2 regions of the Mesorhizobium sp. M0663 genome follow, and region 1 is predicted to be linked to the other one. Evidence: predicted binding sites of a transcription regulator. Region 1 holds the regulator's gene; the other holds the start of a gene.
What was found. The regulator PhoB, encoded in region 1, activates phosphate uptake and scavenging genes when phosphate is short. The targets are predictions, from matches to a motif close to TGTCATNNANCTGTCAT.
Positions count from the first base shown of each region.

Region 1 (3,942 bases):
GAGCTCTACCCAAAACAGATGGCCGAGGGCCAGGTGCTGCTCGACGGCAAGAACATTCTCGACCGGTCGCAGGATCTCAACCTCCTCAGGACCAAGATCGGCATGGTGTTCCAGAAGCCGACGCCGTTCCCGATGTCGATCTACGAGAACATCGCCTTCGGCGTCAGGCTCTACGAGAACCTCGGCAAGTCCGAGATGGACGGCCGCGTCGAACAGGCGTTGAAGCGCGCCGCGCTGTGGAGCGAGGTCAAGGACAAGCTCAACGCCAGCGGCTTGAGCCTATCTGGCGGCCAGCAGCAGCGGCTCTGTATCGCCCGCACCGTGGCCGTGAAGCCGGAAGTCATTCTGCTCGACGAACCGGCTTCGGCCCTCGACCCGCTGTCGACTGCCAAGATCGAGGAACTGATCGACGAATTGCAAGCCGACTACACGATCGTCATCGTCACCCACAACATGCAGCAGGCGGCGCGCGTGTCGCGCCAGACCGCCTTCATGTATCTGGGTGAACTGGTCGAGTTCGACCGGACCGAGAAGATCTTCACGTCGCCCCGCGAGAAGCGCACGCAGGACTACATCACTGGCCGCTTCGGCTGAGCCGTTCCGATCATGCATATGAGGACAGGACCATGGGCGAACACACAGTCGCTTCTTTCGACGAGGATCTCGAGCAGATCAGCAAGCTGATCCGCGACATGGCCGACCTCGCCGGTTCGATGGTCGGCGGGGCGACCAAGGCCCTGTTGAATTCCGACAACGTGCTGGCGCAACGCGTCGTTTCCGACGACGCCATCATGGATGCGCGTCAACGCGAACTGGACGACCGCGCCATAACCCTGATCGCCAAACGCCAGCCGATGGCCCACGATCTTCGCCATGTGGTCGGAGCGATCCGCATGGCGGGCGACCTCGAACGCATCGGCGATCTTGCCAAGAATATCGCCAAGCGCGTGAGTGCGGTCGGCCTCAGCGCCACGCCGCGGGACCTGTCGCATTCCATCGACGCGATGGCGCAGCTGGTTCTCATCCAGGTGCAGGGTGTCATCGAGGAATATGCTGCAGGCGATGCGGCCGCGTTGGCCAAGCTGCGTGCCGCCGACGAGCGCATCGACGTCAAATACACGTCCGTGTTCCGCGAGCTCTTGACCTACATGATGGAAGATCCGCGCAACATCACCGCTTGCACGCACCTGCTGTTCTGCGCCAAGAATCTGGAGCGGATCGGCGACCATGTCACCAACATCGCCGAAAATGCGTATTATGTGCTGACCGGCGAGCAATTGCCGGTCAATCGTCCGAAGCAGGACGAAACGACAATGTCCGCACCGGTGACATGATGGGGGTGCCCAGCCGATGATCGCACCACGCATAATGGTGGTGGAGGACGAGGAGCCGTTGGGTGTGCTGCTCCGCTACAATCTCGAATCCGAAGGCTACCAGGTCGAGGTGGTGACACGCGGCGACGAAGCCGAGATCCGTTTGCAGGAGAATGTGCCCGACCTTTTGGTGCTCGACTGGATGATACCAGCGGTTTCCGGCATCGAGCTCTGTCGTCGGTTGCGGGTGCGCCCCGAAACCGAGCGGCTGCCGATCATCATGCTGACCGCGCGCGGCGAGGAGAGCGACCGGGTGCGCGGTCTTTCGACCGGCGCCGACGACTATCTGGTCAAACCGTTTTCGACACCGGAATTCATGGCCAGGGTCAAGGCGCTGCTGCGGCGCGCCAAGCCGGAAGTGCTGTCCAGCGTGCTGAAGGTCGGCGACATCGTGCTCGATCGCGAATCGCACAGGGTCTATCGCAAGAAGAGCGAAATCAGGCTCGGGCCGACCGAATTCCGGCTGCTCGAGTTCATGATGCGGCATCCGGGCCGTGTCTTCTCGCGCAGCCAGTTACTCGATAATGTCTGGGGCGAGACAATCTACATCGACGAACGCACCGTCGACGTGCATGTCGGGCGGCTGCGCAAAGCCGTCAACAACGGCCGGATGCCGGATGTCATCCGCACCATCCGCGGTGCCGGCTATGCGATCAGGGAAGATTGACCCGCCTGGTCAGGCTACGTTCTTTCTGACGCTGGGCCTCATTTGCGCGCCCGGCGCGAAAATCTCCTGGTCGACGAAGCTTAACGCCCGCATCGCGCAGCCTTCGCGGATCAGCGGCAATTCGTTCGGCTCTGTATCGAAGGAGATCGAGCCTGAATGCTGGCCGCCGGCGGTCTGGGCGATTGCCTTCCGCAAGGCCGGCTCGATCAGATCGAAGGCGGCGGCACTGGCGCCGACCATCGCGACCGGTGCCGGATCGATCAGCGCGAACAGCGAGCCGAGACCGAAACCCAGCGCTTCGCCGGCCTTGCGGTAGGCCTCGCGTTCCGGCCCATCTTTCTCGCGCGCCTGGGCCGCCAGTGCTCGCATGTCGGCGTCGCTGACGTCGGCGACCGGTTCGCTGTCTTCGCTCATCTGCCTGGCGTTGCGCCAGATGGCGTAGTTGCCGGCATAGGCCTCGATGCAGCCGCGCCGCCCGCAACGGCAGAGCGCGCCGCCCGGACGATGGATCATGTGGCCAAATTCGCCGCCCGAGGAATGCGTCCCGGTGAACAGTTCGCCCTTCAGCACCAGCCCCATGCCGATGCCATGCGAAAGCAGGATGGCGATGAAGTCGTCGCGATAGCGATCCGGATTGCGCCAGCGCAAAGCCACCGCCATCATGTTGCAGTCGTTCTCCACCGTTGCCGGGATGCCGAATTCGTCCTCCAGCATGTCGGCAAAGGCGATGTCGGTCTGCGGCGTGATCGGCGACCACAGCATGGCGCGTGCAGGGGAGTCGGTAATGCCCTGAATCGCCAGGGCGATGCGGGCGACACTGCGGACGTCAAGGTCTGGATCCTGCAGCCGGCGCCGGACGATGGCCATGCATTCACGGATCAGCTCGTCGCGCGGCATGGTCAGCGTGTCCAGCCGGCGCTGTTCCTCGGCGACCACCTGTCCCGTATAGTCGATAATGGCGGCCGACAGGAAATTCAGCGACAACACCACGGTCAGCACCGCCGCCGCTTCCGGGTTGAGGGCGAGGCCGACCTGCGGACGACCGCGTTTCAACGAAACGGGCTCGCTTGCCTTGCTCTCGGCGAGGATGCCTTCCCGTATCAGGTCGGAAGAGATCGCCGATATGGTCGAATGACTGAGGCCGGTGGTAGCTGCGATCTCAGTACGCGATGGCTGGCCGGCCCGGCGCACCGCCGAGATCACCATCGCCCGGTTGCGCCGGCGCAAATCGTCATGGCGGATTCCGACCGACATTGTTTTGCTTTCCTCCCGGTTGCCGCGGCCGCTCATGAACCGGAAGCCGTCGGTAATGTCCGACAAATAGTGTCGGATGCAGGCAAATAGTGTCAGATGCAGGTGGCGCTGTCATCGTTTATTCCGACGCTCGAAAAAACTCGCAGAGTCATCAAAATCCATCAGAATCGATGTTGACAGCAGCCGGAGATCGGGCCAGTATTTTTTCGAGGCTCGAAAAAATTAGAGCTTCTAAGCTGGTCTTTGAGCCAATTGGTCACGCCGTACGCGGCGCAGGGAGGATATGATGAAGAAATTCACGACCGCCATTCTGGCGGGTGTCGCCATGACGCTGGCGCTGGCGTCGGTGGCGCAGGCTAAAGACAAGGTCATCGGCGTTTCCTGGTCGAACTTCCAGGAAGAGCGCTGGAAGACCGACGAGGCCGCAATGAAGGCGGCCATCGAGGCCGCAGGCGACAAGTATATTTCCGCCGACGCACAGTCCAACCCCGGCAAGCAGCTCACCGACGTCGAGAGCCTGATCTCGCAGGGCGCCAACGCACTGATCATCCTGGCGCAGGACGCCTCGGCCATCGGGCCGGCCGTGCAAAAGGCACTGGACGAAGGCATCCCGGTCGTCGGCTATGACCGGCTGATCGAGAACAAGGA
Region 1 covers NZ_JAMYPX010000005.1:104,357-108,298, reverse strand. Annotated here, with positions in the region: gene pstB (phosphate ABC transporter ATP-binding protein PstB) at 1-594, shown strand, start outside; gene phoU (phosphate signaling complex protein PhoU) at 627-1,334, shown strand; gene phoB (phosphate regulon transcriptional regulator PhoB) at 1,351-2,040, shown strand; gene NKI54_RS12680 (ROK family protein) at 2,050-3,294, opposite strand; gene xylF (D-xylose ABC transporter substrate-binding protein) at 3,581-3,942, shown strand, end outside.

Region 2 (3,942 bases), on a different contig from region 1:
CTTTATCCGGCAAACGGCCTGTCGCTGGCCGATGCCGCCGCCGTCGAATTCCTGGCGATCGGCGCCCATGCCGTGCGGCGCTCGCTCGCTGATCCAGGTGCGCGCACACTGGTCATTGGTGCCGGCCCGATCGGGCTCGGCACGGCGCTGTTCGCCCGCATCGCCGGGCTCGACGTGACGCTGCTCGACATGAGTGCGGAGAGGCTGGGTTTCGCCGAAAGCGAACTCGGCTTCGCGACCCTCGACGGCTCGCGGGGCGCTGCTGCCGACCTGGTGCGGGAAGCAACCGGCGGCGACGGCTTCGACGTGGTTTTCGATGCCACCGGCAACACCCGGTCGGTGCAGTCGGCCTTCGCCCATGTCGCGCACGGCGGGGCGCTGGTCCTGGTTAGCGTCGTCAAGGACGACATCGCCTTTTCCGATCCCGAATTCCACAAGCGCGAGATGATGCTGATCGGCAGCCGCAACGCCCTGCGTGCCGATTTCGACCATGTCGCCGCCTCGATCCGCAACGGCGCGCTGCCGCTGACAAAGCTGGTCACCCACCGCACCACGCTTGGCGAGACGCCGCACGACCTCGCCCGCTGGGCGCATGAGAAGTCCGGCCTGATCAAGGCCGTCATTCAAGTCGGATGATGCCAGGGCTGCCGCATCTCAGAGCGCCGACAATTTGAGCTCGATCCGCTCGGCCGGGAAGCGCGACTCCGAAAACTGTATCGGCTGACCGTCGGGCGTGACGTTGACGGCGACCGTCACCAGCACGATGGCGCCGGGCTGCAGCTCGAGGTCCGCAAGGTCGGCGGCATCGGCATGGCGCGCCGACAGCACAGTCGATTGCCTGAGATAGTCGTCGATGCCGAAACGTGCCAGCGATGCGGTGATCGAACCGGTTTCCGCCATGGCGGCATCGATGCCGGCAAAGCGCCTGGCATCGAACCAGCCGGCCGCACGAGACACCGGCATTCCATCGGCTTCGCCGCGCGTTTCCAGGCGTATCACATCGGCCCCCGTCGCAAGGCCTAAGCCCTCTGCGACACGACGGTTGGCCGGCTCGATCGATGACGCGAGCAAGGTGATATGCCGCTCGGACGCCTGTCCTTGCAATCCCTCGGAAAAGCGGGTGCGGGCGCCGATCGGATAAGACAGCCGCTTGCGCGACAGCACGAAGGTGCCGCGCCCTTGCTCCGCCCTGAGCACGCCCTCCTGCACCAGCGCTGCGATAGCGCTGCGCACCGTGTGGCGGTTGACGCCATAGCGTCCGGCCAACGCGATCTCCGGCGGCAGCGCCGCATTTTCGGGAAAATCGCCGACGGCAATCGAATGCAGGATCTGATCGGCGATCTGCCGCCACAGCGCGACACCGCTGCGCCGCTCGATGCTGTTGGCTTGTCCGATCATCTCCCGCCCCAATTCCTCGCGCCGATCTTTTGGCCCGTGTCACGTGCCCGTCATGGACACGCGCTAGATAATGGATATAATTTGTATAGTTGTCTATATCAATAGACAAATGAACGCAGACGAGGAGCACCGGCCATGCGAGGACGGGAAGCGCGAGAGCAGGCCGAGCGCAAGGCCGTGATGGCGACGCTGGCGCAATCGGCCGGCGACGACATCGTCCGCCTCTGGGACGAAGCCGGCCTGCCTTGCGAAGCGGAACTTCTGCGTGGCCCCGAAACCGGCCTGGTTACGGTACGCGGCCGCATCGGCGGCGGCGGCGCGCCCTTCAATGTCGGCGAGGCGACGGTCACCCGTGCCACGGTGCGGCTTGCGTCCGGCCATGTCGGCCACTGCTACGCGCTTGGCCGCGACAAGCAGAAGGCAAGGCTGGCTGCAATCGCCGACGCGCTCTGGCAGGATCCTGCCCACCGCAACGAGGTCGAGACCAGGATCGTTGCGCCCTTGCAGGCGGCACTGGCCAAGGCGCGTGAACAGCGCCGCGCCGAGACGGCGGCGACCAAGGTCGATTTCTTCACCATGGTGCGCGGAGAAGACTGATGGATATCGCCACTCAATCCATTGAAGGCGGCTTCGCCGATCCGGTATTCAATGCCCAGACCGTATTCCGTGCCGTGATGGACGCGATGGCGCGGCCGGGCAGCGTCCAGCCCTTGCCGGCCCTTGCCCACCCACCGGCGCCGCTGTCGGCCACCGCCGGCGCCGTTGCGCTGGCGCTGTGCGACAACGACACGCCGCTCTGGCTCGACCCGGCTTTGCAGGTGTCGGCGGTGAAATCCTGGCTTGGCTTCCATACCGGCGCGCCGCTGGCCAACACCCCGGCCGACGCGCATTTCGCGCTGATCGCCACGCCGGCCGAGATGATGGCGCTCGACGGGTTTTCGCAAGGCACCCAGGATTATCCCGATCGCTCCACGACGCTGATCCTCGAGGTCGGCGATCTCATCTCCGGCGCTGCGCTGGTGCTCGAAGGCCCGGGCATCGAGAAGACGGCGACGATCGCGCCGGCGCAAATGCCGCGCCATTTCGTCGAGCAATGGAAGCAGAACAACCAGCGTTTTCCGCGTGGCGTCGATATCATTCTCGCCACGTTCGACGCAATTGCCTGCCTGCCGCGCACGACGCGCATCAAGATCATGGAGGTGTAGCATGTATGTGGCGGTAAAGGGTGGCGAGACGGCCATTCGCAATGCTCACAAATTGCTCGCCGACCGCCGGCGCGGCGACCGTTCGGTGCCGGCACTTCGTCTAGACCAGATCGTCGAGCAGCTGGCGCTCGGCGTCGACCGGGTGATGAGCGAAGGTTCGCTCTACGACAGGGAACTGGCGGCATTGGCGATCGTCCAGGCGCGCGGCGACATTATCGAGGCGATCTTCCTGGTTCGCGCCTATCGCACCACGCTGCCGCGTTTCGGCTACACCAGGGCGATCGACACCGGCACGATGCTGGTCGAGCGGCGGGTGTCGGCGACCTACAAGGACCTGCCCGGCGGCCAGTTGCTCGGCCCGACTTTCGACTACACCCACCGGCTGCTCGATCCCGAACTTGCCGCCGGCGGCGATGTCGCCGAGCCGGAGCAGCGTGCAGGCGAGGCGGAAGCCATGCCGCGCGTCTCGGCCATCCTCGCCCGCGAAGGCCTGATCGAGCCCGACGGCGACATGCCTGGGGATCATGTCCCCGGCGACATCACCCGCGAGCCGCTCGAATTCCCGATGGCGCGCGACATCCGCCTGCAGGCGCTGTCGCGCGGCGACGAGGGGTTTCTGCTGGCGCTCGGCTATTCCACCCAGCGCGGCTACGCGCGCAACCATCCCTTCGTCGGCGAGGTTCGCATCGGCGAGGTCGAACTGGAACTGGACGTGCCGGAACTGCCCTTTGCCGTGCCGCTCGGCAGCATCCGCGTCACCGAATGCCAGATGGTCAACCAGTTCAAGGGCTCGGCCAAGGCGCCGCCGCAATTCACCCGCGGCTACGGCCTCGTCTTCGGCCAGAGCGAGCGCAAGGCGATGGCCATGGCACTATGCGACCGCGCGCTGCGCGCCTCGGAGTTGGGTGAGGATGTCATCGCCGCCGCCCAGGACGAGGAGTTCGTCATCTCGCATTCCGACAATGTCCAGGCGACCGGCTTCGTCGAGCATCTGAAGCTGCCGCATTATGTCGACTTCCAGGCCGAGCTCGACCTCGTGCGCCGCATGCGCACCGAGCACGACGCCCGCGAAAATTCCGGCAGGGGCGAAGAGAAGAGGCAGGCAGCGGAATGACTTCAGTTAGCTCCACCACCGTGACCTCCCCCGTCTGGGGAATGGCCTCCGGATCCGCCGTAACCGCTACTGCCGCCAATGGTCTCGCCTTGCGCGCCTTCCCTCGGCTCAGGAAGAACCATTCTTCGAAGCACAAAGGCAACCACCCCGACGAACACCAGCAACAGGATCCCGAGGCGCATCCATCCGGTCGGGGTCATCGGAGCCCAGCCCCTTTTCCGTGTC
Region 2 covers NZ_JAMYPX010000001.1:123,534-127,475, reverse strand. Annotated here, with positions in the region: gene NKI54_RS00660 (zinc-binding alcohol dehydrogenase family protein) at 1-636, shown strand, start outside; gene phnF (phosphonate metabolism transcriptional regulator PhnF) at 655-1,398, opposite strand; gene phnG (phosphonate C-P lyase system protein PhnG) at 1,534-1,995, shown strand; gene phnH (phosphonate C-P lyase system protein PhnH) at 1,995-2,603, shown strand; gene NKI54_RS00640 (carbon-phosphorus lyase complex subunit) at 2,605-3,717, shown strand.
Region 2: a site for PhoB is predicted at 1,436-1,452, ahead of phnF (phosphonate metabolism transcriptional regulator PhnF). Genes of this name have one in related genera too.